DNA from 2 places in the Nonomuraea sp. bgisy101 genome. Region 1 is predicted to be linked to the other one. Evidence: riboswitches for the same ligand, from Rfam matches in the RefSeq annotation. Region 1 holds a riboswitch; the other holds the start of a gene.

Region 1 (7,609 bases):
CGACACCGCCGACGTGCTGCGCTTCTACCGGGACTTCACCGCCGCGGCGCCCGACGAGCTCGGCACCGTCGTCAGGCTCGGCACCGTCCCCCCGCTGCCGGTCATCCCCGAGGACCTGCACTATCGGCCGGCCATCGCCGTCGCCTGCTGCTACGCCGGCGCCGTCGAGGACGGCGAACGTGCGGTGCGGGCCCTGCGGCGGTTCGGGACGCCGCTCGTGGACCTGCTCGCCCCCACCCCATACGTGGCCCACCAGAGCGGCCTGGACGACTCCGTCCCCCACGGGTGGCACTACTACTGGAAGGCCACGAACCTCGCGGGCCTCTCCGACGGGGCCATCGACACCATCGCCGATCACGCCTACACCGCAGGCTCACCCCGGACATACGCGGCGATGTTCCACATGGGCGGCGCCGTCGCACGGGTCCCCGACGACGCTACCGCCTACACCGGTCGCGACGTGGAACGCAACATCGTCATCGACGCCGTGTGGCTCCCCGACGAGTCCGGGGAGCGGGCCGCGGCCGAGACCGCCTGGGCCCGGGGGTTCCTTGAGGCCCTTCAGCCGCACCGCGCCGGCGTCTACGTCAACTTCCTGGATTCCGACGACGACTCAAGCCGCGTGCGGGAAGCCTACGGCGATCACACCTACCGGCGACTCGCCGAGGTCAAGGCCAAGTACGACCCCGACAACGCCTTCCACCACAACAAGAACATCCACCCCGGTTGAGCGGTGGCCGGCGGCGATGCTGAGGGCAGCCGGTCGGTCTCGGTTGCCCTCAGACGGCGTGCCCAGGAGGCCCGTGGTTCACCGTGAGCGGCATGAGGGCCGGCGGCATCGCGCACGCGGTCACAGGAGGGTGTGGAAGCGGGCGGCGACGTGCTCCCAGTCCCATTCGCCCGACACCCACTCCCTGCCCCGCTCGCCCATCTTCCGTGCCCGTTCGGGATCCGCCAGCAGGTCGATCAGCGCGCCCGCCACCTCGTCCACCGACCTGCCGTCCACGACGAGCCCGGTCTCGCCGTGCCGTACCGCGTCGGGAGCCCCGCCGGACGCCCCCGCGACGACGGGCAGCCCGGTCGCGGACGCCTCGAGGAACACGATCCCCAGCCCCTCGACGTCGATCCCGCCGAGCCGTGTCCTGCACGGCATGGCGAAGACGTCGCCCACCGCGTAGTACGAAGGAAGCAGCGAAGAAGGCACGATCCCGGTGAACCGTACCGACTGGCCGAGGGGCGCCGCCATGCGGATGAGGCGCCGGCGGTCGGGCCCGCCGCCGACGATGAGGAGCACCGCGGAGGGGACGGCCCGCAACACCAGAGGCCACGCCCTGATCAGCTGGTCCTGCCCTTTGCGGGGGACGAGCCTCGACACGCACACCGCGACCGGCCTGCCGTCGAGCCCGAGCGAGCGTCGCAGGTCGGCGGCTTCCACCGACGGGTGGAAGAGGACCGGGTCGACGCCCGGCGCGAGCCGGACGAGCTTGGCGGCGGGCACCACGCCCGCGAGCCTGGCGTGGGTGTAGGACCCCAGGTAGGTCACCACGTCCGCGTGGTCACCGATCCGCCGCATCAGCGGGCGGAACAGCGGCGAGGACTCGTGCCCGTGGGTGAGCATGACGATCCTGCGCGCGCCCGCGGCGCGCAGGCGGGGCGCGAGGAGCCCGAGCGGGGCAGCCGCGCCGAAGACGACGGTGTCGGCGCGATGGTCGGCCACGAGCCCTGCCGCCCTTCGCGCCGCGGCCACCGTGGGGAGCATGAGCGAGGTGGGATGCCTGACGACGGGGTACGGCTGCCGCCGGTCGAACTCCTCGCAGCCGCGCCATCGTGAGGCGTAGACGAGGACGGAGGGGGTCCGGAGCGCGAGCCCGTGCACGAACGACTGGATGCCGCCCGGCCGGGGCGGGAAGTCGTTCGTGACGATGAGGACCCGGGTCATGGGCGCCCCCGGACCGTGGTCGCGGGACGGGCCGCGGTCACAGGGAGGGCCGTGGTCGCGGGACGGGCCGCGGCCACGGAGAGAGCCATGATCGCGGGACGGGCCGCGGTCATGGGCAGGCCCGTGCTCACGGGATGTTCATGAGCTCCCATGAGCGGGCCATGGCGATGCGCTGTGGTGCGGTCGGGTGCGAGGCATAGAGCACATATTCCACGACATCCGGCGACAAGTCCGAAATGTTGGTAATGGCAAGCCGCTTTTGCATGGAGATGAACGTCTCAGGGTCACGGGTGAGGTCGAGCGCGTGCAGGTCGGCTCTGGCCTCGACGTGACGGCTGACGACGTTCTGGGCGGGCCCCGACAGCACGGTCGCCAGCGAGAGGAATCCCATGACGGCGCCCACCGCCAGCGGATCCGAGAGCGGCCGCCGCCACAGCGGGGCCACACAGAACAGCAGCACCGCCCCGAAGGCCGCGCCGAGCCCGCCCACCAGCGTGCCGTGGAGCACGTCGTTGTACTTGGCGTGTCCCAGCTCGTGCGCGATGATCAGCTCCACCTCCTTCTCCGGCGCGGCAAGCAGCGTGTCGTAGACGACGATCCTGCGCGTCGCGCCGAACCCGGACACGTAGGCGTTGAGCGCGGTGGTCCTGCGGGAGGCGTCGGCGACGAGCACATCCTCGACGGGCACGTCGGCCCGCTCGGCCAGGTCGAGCAGCCGGGTGCGCAGCTGTCCCGCGGGCATCGGGGTGAAGTCGTTGAAGAGCGGCTCGAAGACGACGGGGTAGATGAAGGAGGCCCCCACCGTCAGCACGAACGCTCCGGCGGCCGCGGGCACCCACCACCGCTTGAAGCGCCTGGCCAGGCCGACGATCGCCAGCACCATGACGGACAGCAGCACGACGCGCACGCCGATGGACTTCAACCTGTCGCCCGTCCAGCTCCCCCAGTTCTGGGTGGAGAGCCCGAAGGCGCGCAGCTCGGTCTCGAACCACATGCCGAGCGGCCAGCGCAGCAGCTCGACGACGGCGGTCAGCACGACGACACCGAGGACGACCCGCAGCCACCACGGCCCTCTGAGCCTGCCGAGCAGGCGCGCGCCGAGTGGCGTGGCCACGAGCAGTCCCGCGAACACGACGGTCAGCCCGAGTGACAGGTAGGCCGGCACGCTGGTGGCCGCGTCGAAGGCTCGGGCTCGGGCGATCTCGGCGGCGGTGAAGTCCCGCGCGGGATCGGGCGGTACGGAGGGCGCACCCCGCAGGAGGTCCCACGGCGTGGTGAACGCCACGACCGCGAGGATCGCCGCCCCGAGCACCACCAGCGCGATGCCCGCCTGCCGGTCCAGCCGCCTCATCCGTTTCCCTTCGCGCCGGTCAGCTCGTCCCGGACATACTCCCGCCAACGTGTGACGAGCGCGCGGACCGACAGGCCCAGCGGCTCCAGCGCGTGGTCGAGATCCTGTCCGGCAGCCCGATGGTAGAGGTCGACGAGCGCATGCTCGCCGTACACGGTGGCGACCAGCCGGCAGGCCAGCCACGCCTCCTGGTAGACCTGCGCGAGTCGCGGCGAGCCCGGCGCGAAGTCGGCGTCGGCGGGCAGCGCGGAAGGGAGCAGTCCCGCGCGCGCCTCGGCCGCCAGCTCCGCCGCCGCCACCCGCGTGGGGAGGCCCGAGCGCAGGTAGCCGACGTAGTCGGCGAAGCCCTCCCGCAGCCACACGGGCCGTCCTTCGGTGCCGGCGGCCACGTGGGTGAGCTCGTGGGCGAGGACGACGTCGCGGCCGACGGGCGTCAGCCGCGCGAACGCGCCGGGCAGGACGATCACCCGTCCCTGCGAGGCCAGCGCGGCCAGTCCTTCCACGGCTCCCGTGCCCGCGAGCGCGGCGGCCTCCGCGGAGGTCCTGGGCACCAGCACCAACGGCCGTACGGCGCGCCGCAGGACGGCGGAGACGGTGAGCGCGGCCGCGTCGGCTCTGGAGGCGAGGTCGCGGAGGAGCGCGGCCTCGGTGTCGTGGCCCACGACGAGCGAGCGCGTGCCGTACGCCACGGTGACGCCGGCCGCCCACAGCCCTCTGGCCTCGGGCGGCAGCCGACGCCCCGCCGACCCCGCCACCGTGCAGATCGCGGGGCAGGCCAGCGCGGCCGCCAGCAGCGTTCTGCGGGTCACCACGGCTGCGATGCTAGCCCGGACAGGCCAGAACCCCGTCCGAGGGGGGTGGACGGGGTTCTGGACGTCCGGCTAGGCGCCGGGGCGGACCGCGCCGGCGAAGGAGGCCTTGCGCCAGCCGCTGAGCTTCTCGATCCGCACGGTCTTGCCTGTGCTCGGCGAGTGGATCATCCGGCCGTGGCCGACGAACATGCCCACGTGGCCTTTCCCGCGGAAGAACATCAGGTCACCTGGCTTGAGGTTGCTCCATGTGACCTTCTTCCTGATGCGCGAGTACTGGCTGTACGTCACGCGCGGGATCTTGATGCCGGCCTTGGCCCAGGCGTACTGGACCAGTCCTGAGCAGTCGAAGGCACCCGGTCCCGTGCCGCCGAAGCGATACGGGTCGCCGACCTGCTTCTTCGCCATGGCGACGGCCTTGGCGGCCTTCACCTTCTGCCGAGCGGCCTTGGTCTGCTGCTTCGCCTTGGACGTCGACGCCGCGGCCGTCTGCGCGGTGCTCACCGTCTTCAGGGTGCTCACCGCCTCAGCGGTCACGGTCGCCTGTGCCGTGGGTGCGTGGAGGACGACTCCTCCCATCGCCGCCACGACGCCGCTCAGGGCAAGGCAGGACAGACGGGTTTTCTTCAAGGGGGTAGACAGAACGTCTCCTCGGGACTTCCACGAATGCCTACCGGGTTAGCTGACGGGTTCGGGCGTGGAAGTCGCCCTTCCGGCCCGAAGGCCGGATTCACCCCAGGTACGTGGGTCCCCGGCTCCGTGCTCCATGCCGCACGGATTCGGCAGGTCGACCGCGCACGCCTCTCAGCGGCCTCGGCGCGGCGACCAGCGGATCTTTTGCGCGCACACCGGCCACTTCGCGGGCCGGTGGACGTTGCCGGCGCCATGGCTTGGTCGCCGCGATGCGAGAAGGTACCTGGATGCCCAACGGCAGGCAAAGCCGAAGTAAAGATGTCAAGATCACCGACCGGCACTTGTCAGGACCGGATCCGCTGCTCCACAGAGCCCTTCGTCGGGCGAAAGTGACCCTTGTCACACTTGTACCGATGACGACTTGTCAGGTCCCATTTGTCACATATGTCACACCAGTAACATGAGCCGGAAGCGAGAGCTTACGCCCTACCCATAAGCTCTCGGCATGCTTGATACGTGGTCGCTTCGCGTGCTGCTGGAGGTCGGACGGCGCGGCTCCTTCTCGGGAGCGGCCGAGGCCCTGTCGATGACCCAGCCGGCCGTCTCGAGACAGATCGCCACCCTCGAACGCCGCACCGGCGTCACGCTCTTCCACCGCCGTCCGAGAGGCGTCCAGCCCACCGAGGCGGGCCTGGCGGCCATCGAGCAGGCCGAGGCCGTGCTCAACGGGATGAGCCTGTTCGAGACCAGGTTGCGGGCCTTCACCACGGCCGAGGCCGGCACGGTCAGGGTCGCGGCCTTCCCCAGCGCGGCCACCTGGTTCGTCCCCGAGAGCTTCCGCCGTTTCGCCGCTGCCCGCCCCGCCGTCGAACTCTCCCTCACCGTCGGCGGGGAGGGCTTGATGGAAGGCGCGATCGACGTCGACCTGCGCACCTCATGGGACGCCGCTCCCGAACCCGGGCTCGAGGTGCTCGACCTGTTCGAGGACGAGCTGCTGGTCGCCCTGCCCGCCGAGCACCCGCTGGCGGCGGCCGAGCGCGTACGGCTGGCCGACCTGGCCGACGAGCCGTGGATCGACGGCACCCACCCCGACTGCCTGGGCCCCATCGCGGAGCTGGCGGCCGCGATGGGCCGCGCGCCGAGGATCAGCCACCTGTGCGACGACTGGAACGGCCGCCAGGGTCTGGTGGCGGCTGGGGTCGGGGCGATGCTCTACCCGTCGATCGCGGGCAGGGCCGTACGCGCCGACATCAGGCTGGTGGAGCCCTCGCCGCGGCTGCCCGCCAGGCGGATCAGCGCCGTCTTCCTGCCTGCGCGTGGACGCCCGCCCGCGGTGAGCGCCTATCTGGAGGTGTTGCGCGAGATGGGCGAGGCCTACGGGCGGATGGCGCCGACGAGCCGCCTGCCGTAGGCGGACAGGGGGACGACCTTCACCACGTCACCCGTCTGGGGGGCGTGCACGATCTTGCCGTCGCCCGCGTAGATGCTCACGTGCCCGAGGCCCTCGCTGAAGATGAGGTCGCCGGGCTGCAGGGCGTCGAGCGAGACCCTGCGCTTGGCGCCCCACGCCCACTGCTCCCACGTCGTCCGCGGCAGCGACACGCCGCCCGCCCGCCACGAGGCCTGGGTCAGGCCCGAGCAGTCCCAGCCGCCGGGCCCGGTCCCGCCGTACTGGTAGGGCTTGCCGACCTGGGCGAAGGCGAAGCTGAGCACGGAGGCCGCGTTGCCGGAGGCCGAACCGGTGTACTTGATGCCGGTGCTGTTCGGGTTGCCGACCTTGTAGGCGCCGAGCTTGCGCAGCAGCTTCTCCTGCTCCTTGATCAGCTCGAGGACCTTGTCCTTCTCCGACTTGACCTCGTCGCGCAGCTTGTCCGCCTCGGTGAGCGCGCCCTTGGCCTGCTCCTTGTCGGCCTTGAGCTGGCGGTTCTCCTGGTCGAAGACGGCGAGCACCTGCGCCCGCTCGTTCGTCATCTGGTCCATGAGCGCCATGCTGCCGAGGGTCGCCGTGGGGTCGGCGTCGCTCAGCATCGTGGTCCACGAGGTCATGTCGGCGCCCTGGTAGGCGTTGACCGCCATGCCGACGACCTCGGCCCGCAGGCCGGCCACCTTGGCCACCTTGCTCTTGTACCGGTTGTTGAGGCCGGTGAAGGTCTTCTTGGCCTTCTTGTACTTCTCGGTGGCGGTGTTGTACTTGTCGACGACCTTGTCGGCCTTGTCGTTGAGCTTCTCGAGCTTGGCCTTCGCCTGCGCGATCGTCGGTTTGGGATCGGCGACCGCGCCGTCCAGAGGCAGGAGAAGAGCCCCGATCACGAGACCCGCAGCCACCGGTACCCGGCCAAACCTCACAGCGACACGCCTCCCAGTGATCACGCCTGGGGCGAAATAGTACAGAAGCGTCGCCTAGCAGCTCAAAATGTCGCCCAATTTGTGACCTAGGCCCGGCCAAGACGGCGCAGGAGCAGCGCCGACTGCACGGGGCGCGCGCCCATCCTGCGCACCGACTCGGCCACCTCGCGGTCGGAGGAGACCACCGCGATCGCCCTGCCCTGCGGCTCGGCCCTGACGAGCTGGCGGATCAGGTCGTCGGCGATCTCGCCGGGCGCGCTGAACATCACCCGCACCCCGCGCGGCGCCACGACCTGCACCGGCGCGTTGAGCTCCGCGCCGTCGAAGACCACGGTCACCTCGACCCTGGTCTGCGCGACCAGGCCGCCGAGGCCGGTCATCAGCCGGTTGCGCTGGTCGGCGAGCGTGAGCGTGCCGTACCCGGTCTTGGTCACGTTGTAGCCGTCGATGATCAGGTGCACCTGCGGCAGTGCCAGCAGCTGGTCGAGCAGCTGCGGGTCGTCGTCGGCCAGCGCTCTGGCGGGCACTCCC
Region 2 (7,609 bases), on a different contig from region 1:
GTCACCGGGACCAGGCCCAAGTTCCGGCCGGGGGAGCGGCACTGGCTGGGCTCCCACTGGTACTTCGAGGTCGAGGAGATCGTCCGCGAGTGCGGGCGGAGGAGGGCTCAGTTGACGGGGATCTGGCCGTCGGCCGACGTGGACACAGCGCCCGTGGCACCGGTCAGGCGGCTGCCCGGCCATCGCGTCGTGCTGAACGACCTGCAGTGGGAGATCCTCGTCCACGCCGACCGCGCGGCCACCCCACTGGAACTGGCGATGAAGCTCGGCAGACCCGGTTACGCGACGCTGCTGGCCGTACGCCGCCTTGCCGCGGCGGGGCTGCTCGCACGTTCGGAGGGCATGCCGCCGCCGCTGCCCAGGCGGCTCGGCCGGGACGAGGAGTCGCGGCCGCGGCCCGACCCCGACGCTCCTGCCCTGCCACTCGGGCCCGTGGTGACCGCGGACCCGACCGACATCAACCTGCTGATCCGGCTGAAGAAGGCGCTGGAGGAGCTGTCGTGAGGTTCCCCTCACTCAGAAGGAGGCCACCGGTGGAGCTGCGGGACGAGGTGCTGAGAGAGATGGTGCTCCTGCGTGAACGCACTCCCGACGTCAGCGGGAGCATCGCCTGCAGCGTGGACGGGCTGACCATCGCCAGCGACCTGACGGGCGGCAACGTCGAGCAGACGGCGGCGCTCTCGGCGGCCCTCCTCGCGCTCAGCAAGCGCATGGCCATCCTGGCAGGCAAGGGCGCCCTGGAGGAAACCCTCATCTCGGGCACCGCGGGCTTCGCCGCCTTCTACGCGGCCGGCCCCACGATCGTCCTCACAGTCCTGGCCGACCCTGGCACCAACCTGGGGCTGCTGCGGCTGGAGGGTCGCAAGACGGCGGCGAGTGTTGCCGCCATCGCATCGCGAAAGTGACTCACATCCACACGGAGGAACGCATGGCGAGCATGGACGTCTCCCTCAAGGAGATGATGGCGATCGACGGCGCTCTCGGCGCCGTCGTGGTCGACTACGGCAGCGGCATGGCCCTGGGCGCCCTCGGCGGCTCCAAGGACCTGGACCTGCAGGTGGCCGCCGCGGGCAACACCGAGGTCGTCAAGGCCAAGATGCGCACGATGGACTCCCTCGGCCTCAAGGACACCATCGAGGACATTCTCATCACGCTGACCGGCCAGTACCACATCATCAGGCCGATGACCGGCAGGGGCGGCAAGGGACTGTTCCTTTACCTCGCGCTGGACCGCGGCAGGGCGAACCTGGCGATGGCGCGGCACCAGCTGCGCTCGATCGAGGAGAAGCTCGAGGTCTGACGGACCGCGCCCCGTGTCCGCGGCGCGGCGGACACGGGGCGTGCCGTACGGCCTGGGCCGCGCCCCTCGCGCCGTGCCGAATCCGGCGTTCGACCATGACTCTTCCATGATTTTTGACTTCTGATCGATTTACCATGCCGGACCCCGTGAAACCCGTTGTTTCGCAGGGGTTTTCGTGTCTTCTGGGCCTGTCGATTCGTGACGATAAAAGGTAGATCTTCTTTCCGATTCATGGCTTTGCTTTTGCCTTTGGGGTGGTTTGCGCCTAGAGTCCATTGCGTTACCGACCGGTGACGTGCCCTTCACAAGGAAGAGCAGGCTGGTCGGCGCCGAATCCCGCGAACGCGGGAACCGGGGACCCATCTCTTTGGGGTGAATCCGGCCCAGTGCCGGTAGGGCATCTCCACGCCCGAACCCGTCAGCTAACCCGGTAGGCGAGATGGAGAGGACCACACTCGTGTACTACCACCCCCCAAACTGAGCGGCGCTTTCCCCCGCTTCTTCGCGCTCTCCTTTGCGTAGCGACTGTTAGGCCCATGCCCGGCTACGCCTTTGCCTGATCTTCATTCGAGCGCGGACTGCCCATTCCCTCGCACAAAGGACTTTCATGACCCGCCGCTTTGGCATGCGCGTTTCCGCCCTGCTCGTCACCACCGCCCTCGCCGTAGGCACCGGTGCCGCCGCCGCTCTCGCCGAGCCCTCTGGGCCCGACATCAGCCAGGTCACCCAGCAGCGGACCCTCCTCCAGGGGTCCACCACCGCCTCCTACTACTGGGACGACGCCTCCGGCCGCGCCGGTGACACCGGCCTGCCCGCCAGTGGCATTCCGATGCGCAAGGGTCTGATCGCCAGCCCGAGCTGGCCCCTCATGACCGAGGGCTACGTCGTCTACAAGGGCAAGAAGGCCCCCTTCTTCGTCGGCGACCGCGGTCCCGGCAACCCCTCGAACAACGGCATCATGCTCGACCTCGACGCCAAGACCTTCGCCGAGCTCACCGGCGGCAGGTTCAACTCCGACACGCTGGGCGTGGACGGCATCGGCGGCGAGGGGCACATCAAGATCCAGTACGTCATCACCAAGTGGGGCAACGGCGTGGGCAAGAAGAACCACCCCGTCGCCTTCTCCACCGGTGCGTGGAGCCGTAAGGACAGGAACCCGGCCAAGCCGCCGGTCGACCTCCTCGCCCTCGCCAAGGCGAAGAAGGCCGAGGAGGCCAAGAAGGCCGAGGCCAAGCGGATCGCCGCGGTGAAGGCCGAGGAAGAGGCGCAGGGCGGCGCGTCCGTCCAGCCCGCCTCGTTCGACACGGGCGCCGCCACCACCACCGCCGCCCGTACCGAGACCACGGACGAGAACGGCCACACCGGTACCGCTCTCGCCCTCATCGGCGGTCTGGCGATCGTCGGTGGCGTCGGCTACCTGGGCCGCGGCCACCTGCGCAAGGTCGTCTCCCGCTAGGCCTTGCCGCCGCGCGAAACAGAATGGGATTCTGTTTCGCGTGACGCTCAAGGCGCATGCCAACGGTATCGAGATCGCCTACGACACCTTCGGCACCCCCCGTGACAGGCCCCTCCTGCTGATCATGGGACTCGGATCCCAGCTGGTCCACTGGGACGACGAGTTCTGCGAACTGCTCGCCGGGAGGGGCCACCACGTCGTCAGGTACGACAACCGCGACGTGGGGCTCTCCACCCATTTCTCCGAGGCGGGCGTGCCCGACCTCACCCCGGGCGCGGCGGCGCCCTACCTGCTGAGCGACATGGCCGACGACGCGGCCGGCCTGATGGACGCCCTCGGCTGGCCCGCGGCCCACGTGCTGGGCGTCTCGATGGGCGGCATGATCGCTCAGGCGCTCGCCATCGCGCATCCCGGCAGGGTGCTCACGCTCACCTCCATCATGTCGACCCCCAGCCCCGACGCGGGGCCGCCCACCCCCGAGGCGACGGCCGCGCTGTTCTCCGCTCCCGCTCCCGACCGGCAGGCCGCGATCGAGCGGGCCCTGGAGGTCTGGACGGTGATCGGCTCACCCGGTTACGAGCTCGACCGCGAGCGGATCGCGAAGCTCGCGGGCCTGGCCTACGACCGCGACTACGATCCCGCGGGGACCACCAGGCAGCTGGCCGCCATCCTGGCCTCGGGCGACCGTACCGAGGGGTTGGGCCGCCTGCGGATGCCCGCCCTGGTGGTCCACGGCGAGGCCGACGTGCTGGTGCAGGTCTCCGGCGGCAGGGCCACGGCCGCCGCGATCCCCGGCGCGCGGCTGATGACCTTCCCCGGCATGGGCCACGATCTGCCCCGCCCGCTGTGGGAGCAGATCATGGACGCCGTCACAGATCTTCAAGAGCGCTCTTCAGTCGCCGCAGCAGACTGAGGTCGGCCGGCTCGTGCCGCACCTCGGTGCCGGGGGGCTTGGCGACGCGCTTGGGCAGCCCTCGCTCGCGGCGGGGCTTCACCAGCAGGTCGGCCGCCGCCAGCTCCCGTACGGCGAGCAGCACGGTGTACGCCGTCGTGTCCAGCCGCCTGGCGAGCTGGAGCGGCGTCGCGCTGCCGTCGGCGTGGACCAGGATCTCCCACTGGCGGTCGGTGAGCGTGACGCGCTCGCCCGGCAGGCGGGGGACGGGCACCACGGGCGCGGCGTCGAGCTCGTCCGAGGGCCAGACGTCGTCCAGCTCCGTGCTCCTGCGCCCGCACTCGGCGATGAGCTCGTCGACCTCGAAGTGCCAGTGCGGGCCCAGCCAGTGGCGCTCGCTCGGCTGGAACTTGGGCCTGGTGTTGTCGATCCCGAACAGCACGAGCGCGGCGTCGAGCACGACCCTGCGCAGATGCTCGGCCAGCTCCTCGCGCGTCAGCAGGCCCTCGCCGAACAGCGGCTCACCGCCCTCGCGGCGCGCCACGGCCCTGTCCAGGTCGGCGGGGGTCACCCGGCCGCCGCCGGTGAGCAGCTCCTCGATGCCAGGCGTCTCGGCGCTCTCCATGTAGGTCACTTTGCCCTCGAGCAGGTAGACCACGCCCGCCCTGCCCACGCGCAGGGCGCCGGACGAGCACACTCCCGCCAGCCCGGCGAGGAGGCTCTCCAGCGGACGCACCGAGCCAGGCTATGAAGGCTCGAGCCGGACCGGAAGAGACCGGTGATGGATATCTTCATCCCGGGCGGAGAAAAGCTGCCCCGGGTAGGAGAGATCACCGTGCGTGGTCGGCGGCCTCCCTGCTGCTGAGAATCCTGCCGATGTTGCTCTCCGCCCACCGGGCGACCGCGGCGACCGGCTGGTGCAGCGAGTGGCCCAGATCGGTGAGCGTGTATTCCACCTTGGGCGGTACCTCGGCGTAGACCTTCCTGGTCAGCAGTCCGTCGTACTCCATGGCGCGCAGCGTCTGGGTCAGCACCTTCGGGGTCACGCCGCCGATGCGGTCGCGCAACTCCGTGAAACGCATCGAGCCCTTGGCGAGGCTCAACAGCACGAGCACCGACCATTTGTCGCCGATGCGGTCGAGAACCAGCCGGGTCGGGCAGTTCGCGTCGAAGGCATCGCCAGTATCCATGAGGTACCTATAGCACGATGAAGTAACCAGTATCAAATGGATACCATTGGGGGCATGAAGATCCTACTTTTCGGCGCGACCGGCATGATCGGTCAGCGCATCGCCGCTGAGCTGGGCGATCGCGGTCACGAGGTCACCGGCGTCAGCAGGTCGGGCCCGGTCAAGGGCGACGTCACACAGACCGGAGAACTCGCCAAGGGGTATGACGTGGTGATCTCCGCGATCGCGCCGCCACGCGACGGCTCGGAGCCCGAGGCGCCCTTCCTCGCCGCCACCAGGGCCCTGATCGACGGCGTCCGCGAGGCGGGCGTCAGGCGGCTGATCACCGTCGGCGGCGCGGGCGGCCTCGAGGTGGCGCCCGGCCTCGACCTCGTCGACACCCCCGACTTCCCGGAGATCTACAAGAAGGAGTCGCTCTCCCAGCGGGCGGCTCTCGCGCTCTACCGGGAGGTCGCCGACCTCGACTGGACCTACGTCGCCCCCGCCGCGGTGATCGAGCCGGGCGAGCGGACCGGCTCCTTCCGCGTCGGCGGCGACCAACTGCTCACCGACGAGCACAGCAACAGCTCCATCAGCGCCGAGGACTACGCCGTCGCCATCGCCGACGAAGTGGAGAAGGCCGAGCACGTGCGGCGCAGGTTCACCGTCGGCTACTGAGGATCGTCGGGCAGCAGCGCCTTCTCGTCGGGCTTGTGCACCAGGACGGTGTCGACATAGGAACGGACGGCGGCCGGGAGCCCCACATCGCTCCCGGCCTTCTCCGACAGGAACCAGCGGTGGTCGAGCACCTCGTGGAAGAGCTGCGCGGGCTCCAGCTTGCGCCGCAGCGCGTCCGGGATGGCCTCTATCGTCGGCTGGAAGACCTCGGCCAGCCACCGGTGCGCCACGATCGCCTCGTCCTCGTGCCGCAGGCCCTTGGCCACGCGGAAGCCGTCGAGGTCGTTCAGCAGCCGTCGCGCCTGGTTCTCCTCGGTGTCGAGGCCGGTCAGGCGCAGCAGCCTGCGCTGGTGGTGCCCCGCGTCCACGACCTTGGGCCGCACGATCAGCCGCCCGGTGCCGACCTTGCGGCGCACCATCATCTCGGCCACGTCGAAGCCGAGCAGGTTGAGGCGGCGGATGCGGTTCTCCACCTTGTGCCAGTCGACCTCCTCGATGATCTCGTCCTGGGTGATCTCCTCCCAGAGCCGGTGATAGCGCGCCGTGATCTGCTCGGCGGTGTCGTACGGGTCGATCGAGGGATGCAGCAGCCCTCCGGCCTCCAGGTCGAGCATCTCGCCGAACAGGTTGGTGTAGGCGACCTCGATGTCCTGCAGCCGCTGACCATCGCTGATCATCGGGTGCATCTCGCCGGTCTCCGCGTCGACCAGGTAGGCGGCGAAGGCACCGGCGTCCCTGCGGAACAGCGTGTTCGACAGCGAGCAGTCGCCCCAGTAGAAGCCGTTCAGGTGCAGCCGCACCAGAAGGACGGCCAGCGCGTCCAGCAGGCGGGTGAGCGTGTCGGGGCGCAGCGTCCCCGACATGACGGCGCGGTAGGGGAGCGAGAACTGCAGGTGCCTGGTGATGAGCGCCGAGTCGAGCCCCTCCTCCCTTCCCGTCACGTACGCCACGGGCTCCACGGAAGGCGCGTCGAGCCTGGCCAGATCCCACAGCAGCTTGTACTCCCGCTTGGCGTACCGCTCGCTGATCTCCTTGATCGCGTACACCTTCCCGCCGAGCCTGGCGAAGCGCACGACGTGACGCGAGATACCGCGTGGCAGGTCCACCAGGTGACGGGCCGGCCACTCTTCGAGAGGGAGCTCCCACGGGAGCCTGATGAGGTCGGGGTCGCCGAGGGCGCCGGTGATCTGTAGCGGCATTTGACCAGGATATGGTGCGGACGTGGATGAGTTTCTGACCTGGTACTTCTCACGCAACCCTATCTCCGCCACCCTTCTCGGCGCCGACGGCCACGACAGGACGCTCGGCGACTACACCGCGGAGGGCCTGCTCGCCTACGAGCGCGAGCAGGTCGCATGGCTGGAACGACTCGAGACGTGGGAGACCCCCACGCTCGACGACGAGATCGACCGCGACCTGGCCGTCTCCCACCTGCGCGGCGAGCTGGCGCTGGCCACGTGGCCGTGGTGGCGCAGAGACCCCACGGCCTACCTCGGCGGGATCTTCTCCTCGCTGTTCGTGCCGTTCCAGCGGGCGCTCAAGCCCGAGCACGAGCTGGTCGAGGCGGCGGTCGCGCAGCTCGGCGAGGTGCCGGGCGTGCTGGCGGCCTGCCGTACCAACCTCGACCCCGACCTGGCGGCCGACCTGCAGGTGCAGCGCGCGCTCGGTCAGGCCCGCACCGCGAGGGGGCTGATCACCCGCACCATCCCCGCGATGATCGCCGACGAGTCGGCCCGCGCCAGGTTCGCATCGGCGGCCGAGCCCGCCGCCGACGCCTTCGACGGCTTCGTCACCTTCCTGGAGAACTTCACGGCAGGCGGCAGCTGGCGCATGGGCGAGAAGCTCTACTCCACGCTGCTGACGGAGAAGGAGCTGCTCGGGTACGGCGCCGCCGGGCTGCACGAGCGGGGCAGGCAGCAGGTCGCGCTGCTCGACGGCCAGATGAGGGAGCTGGCGCGCAGGTTCGACGGCTCCGACGACTGGCGTGCGGCGCTGGCGAGCCTGGCCGAGGACCACCCGCCGACGCTGGAGGCCATGCGCGAGGAGTACGAGGCGCAGACCCAGCGTGCCAGGGAGTTCGTCCGCGAGCGCGACCTCGTCACCTTCCCCGAGGG

The links. A riboswitch is a leader RNA that binds a small molecule or an ion and turns the genes downstream of it on or off. The one in region 1 is predicted to bind cyclic di-AMP.
Region 2: it holds a riboswitch for cyclic di-AMP, as region 1 does, so the genes downstream of both, AC3EO4_RS34790 (hypothetical protein) here and AC3EO4_RS01280 (C40 family peptidase) in region 1, are expected to answer to the same signal.

What each region holds. Positions count from the first base shown of each region.
Region 1 is NZ_JBYITD010000001.1:265,799-273,407, reverse strand. Features, by position in the region: gene AC3EO4_RS01300 (FAD-binding oxidoreductase) at 1-730, shown strand, start outside; gene AC3EO4_RS01295 (glycosyltransferase family 4 protein) at 851-1,939, opposite strand; gene AC3EO4_RS01290 (M48 family metallopeptidase) at 2,067-3,290, opposite strand; gene AC3EO4_RS01285 (hypothetical protein) at 3,287-4,102, opposite strand; gene AC3EO4_RS01280 (C40 family peptidase) at 4,172-4,729, opposite strand; cyclic di-AMP (ydaO/yuaA leader) riboswitch at 4,752-4,894, opposite strand; gene AC3EO4_RS01275 (LysR family transcriptional regulator) at 5,238-6,143, shown strand; gene AC3EO4_RS01270 (C40 family peptidase) at 6,107-7,057, opposite strand; gene AC3EO4_RS01265 (NYN domain-containing protein) at 7,165-7,609, opposite strand, start outside.
Region 2 is NZ_JBYITD010000022.1:19,773-27,381, forward strand. Features, by position in the region: gene AC3EO4_RS34775 (hypothetical protein) at 1-504, shown strand, start outside; gene AC3EO4_RS34780 (roadblock/LC7 domain-containing protein) at 534-905, shown strand; gene AC3EO4_RS34785 (hypothetical protein) at 929-1,300, shown strand; cyclic di-AMP (ydaO/yuaA leader) riboswitch at 1,618-1,752, shown strand; gene AC3EO4_RS34790 (hypothetical protein) at 1,908-2,756, shown strand; gene AC3EO4_RS34795 (alpha/beta fold hydrolase) at 2,797-3,669, shown strand; gene AC3EO4_RS34800 (hypothetical protein) at 3,626-4,384, opposite strand; gene AC3EO4_RS34805 (winged helix-turn-helix transcriptional regulator) at 4,479-4,838, opposite strand; gene AC3EO4_RS34810 (NAD(P)-dependent oxidoreductase) at 4,893-5,495, shown strand; gene AC3EO4_RS34815 (DUF4032 domain-containing protein) at 5,489-6,694, opposite strand; gene AC3EO4_RS34820 (DUF885 domain-containing protein) at 6,717-7,609, shown strand, end outside.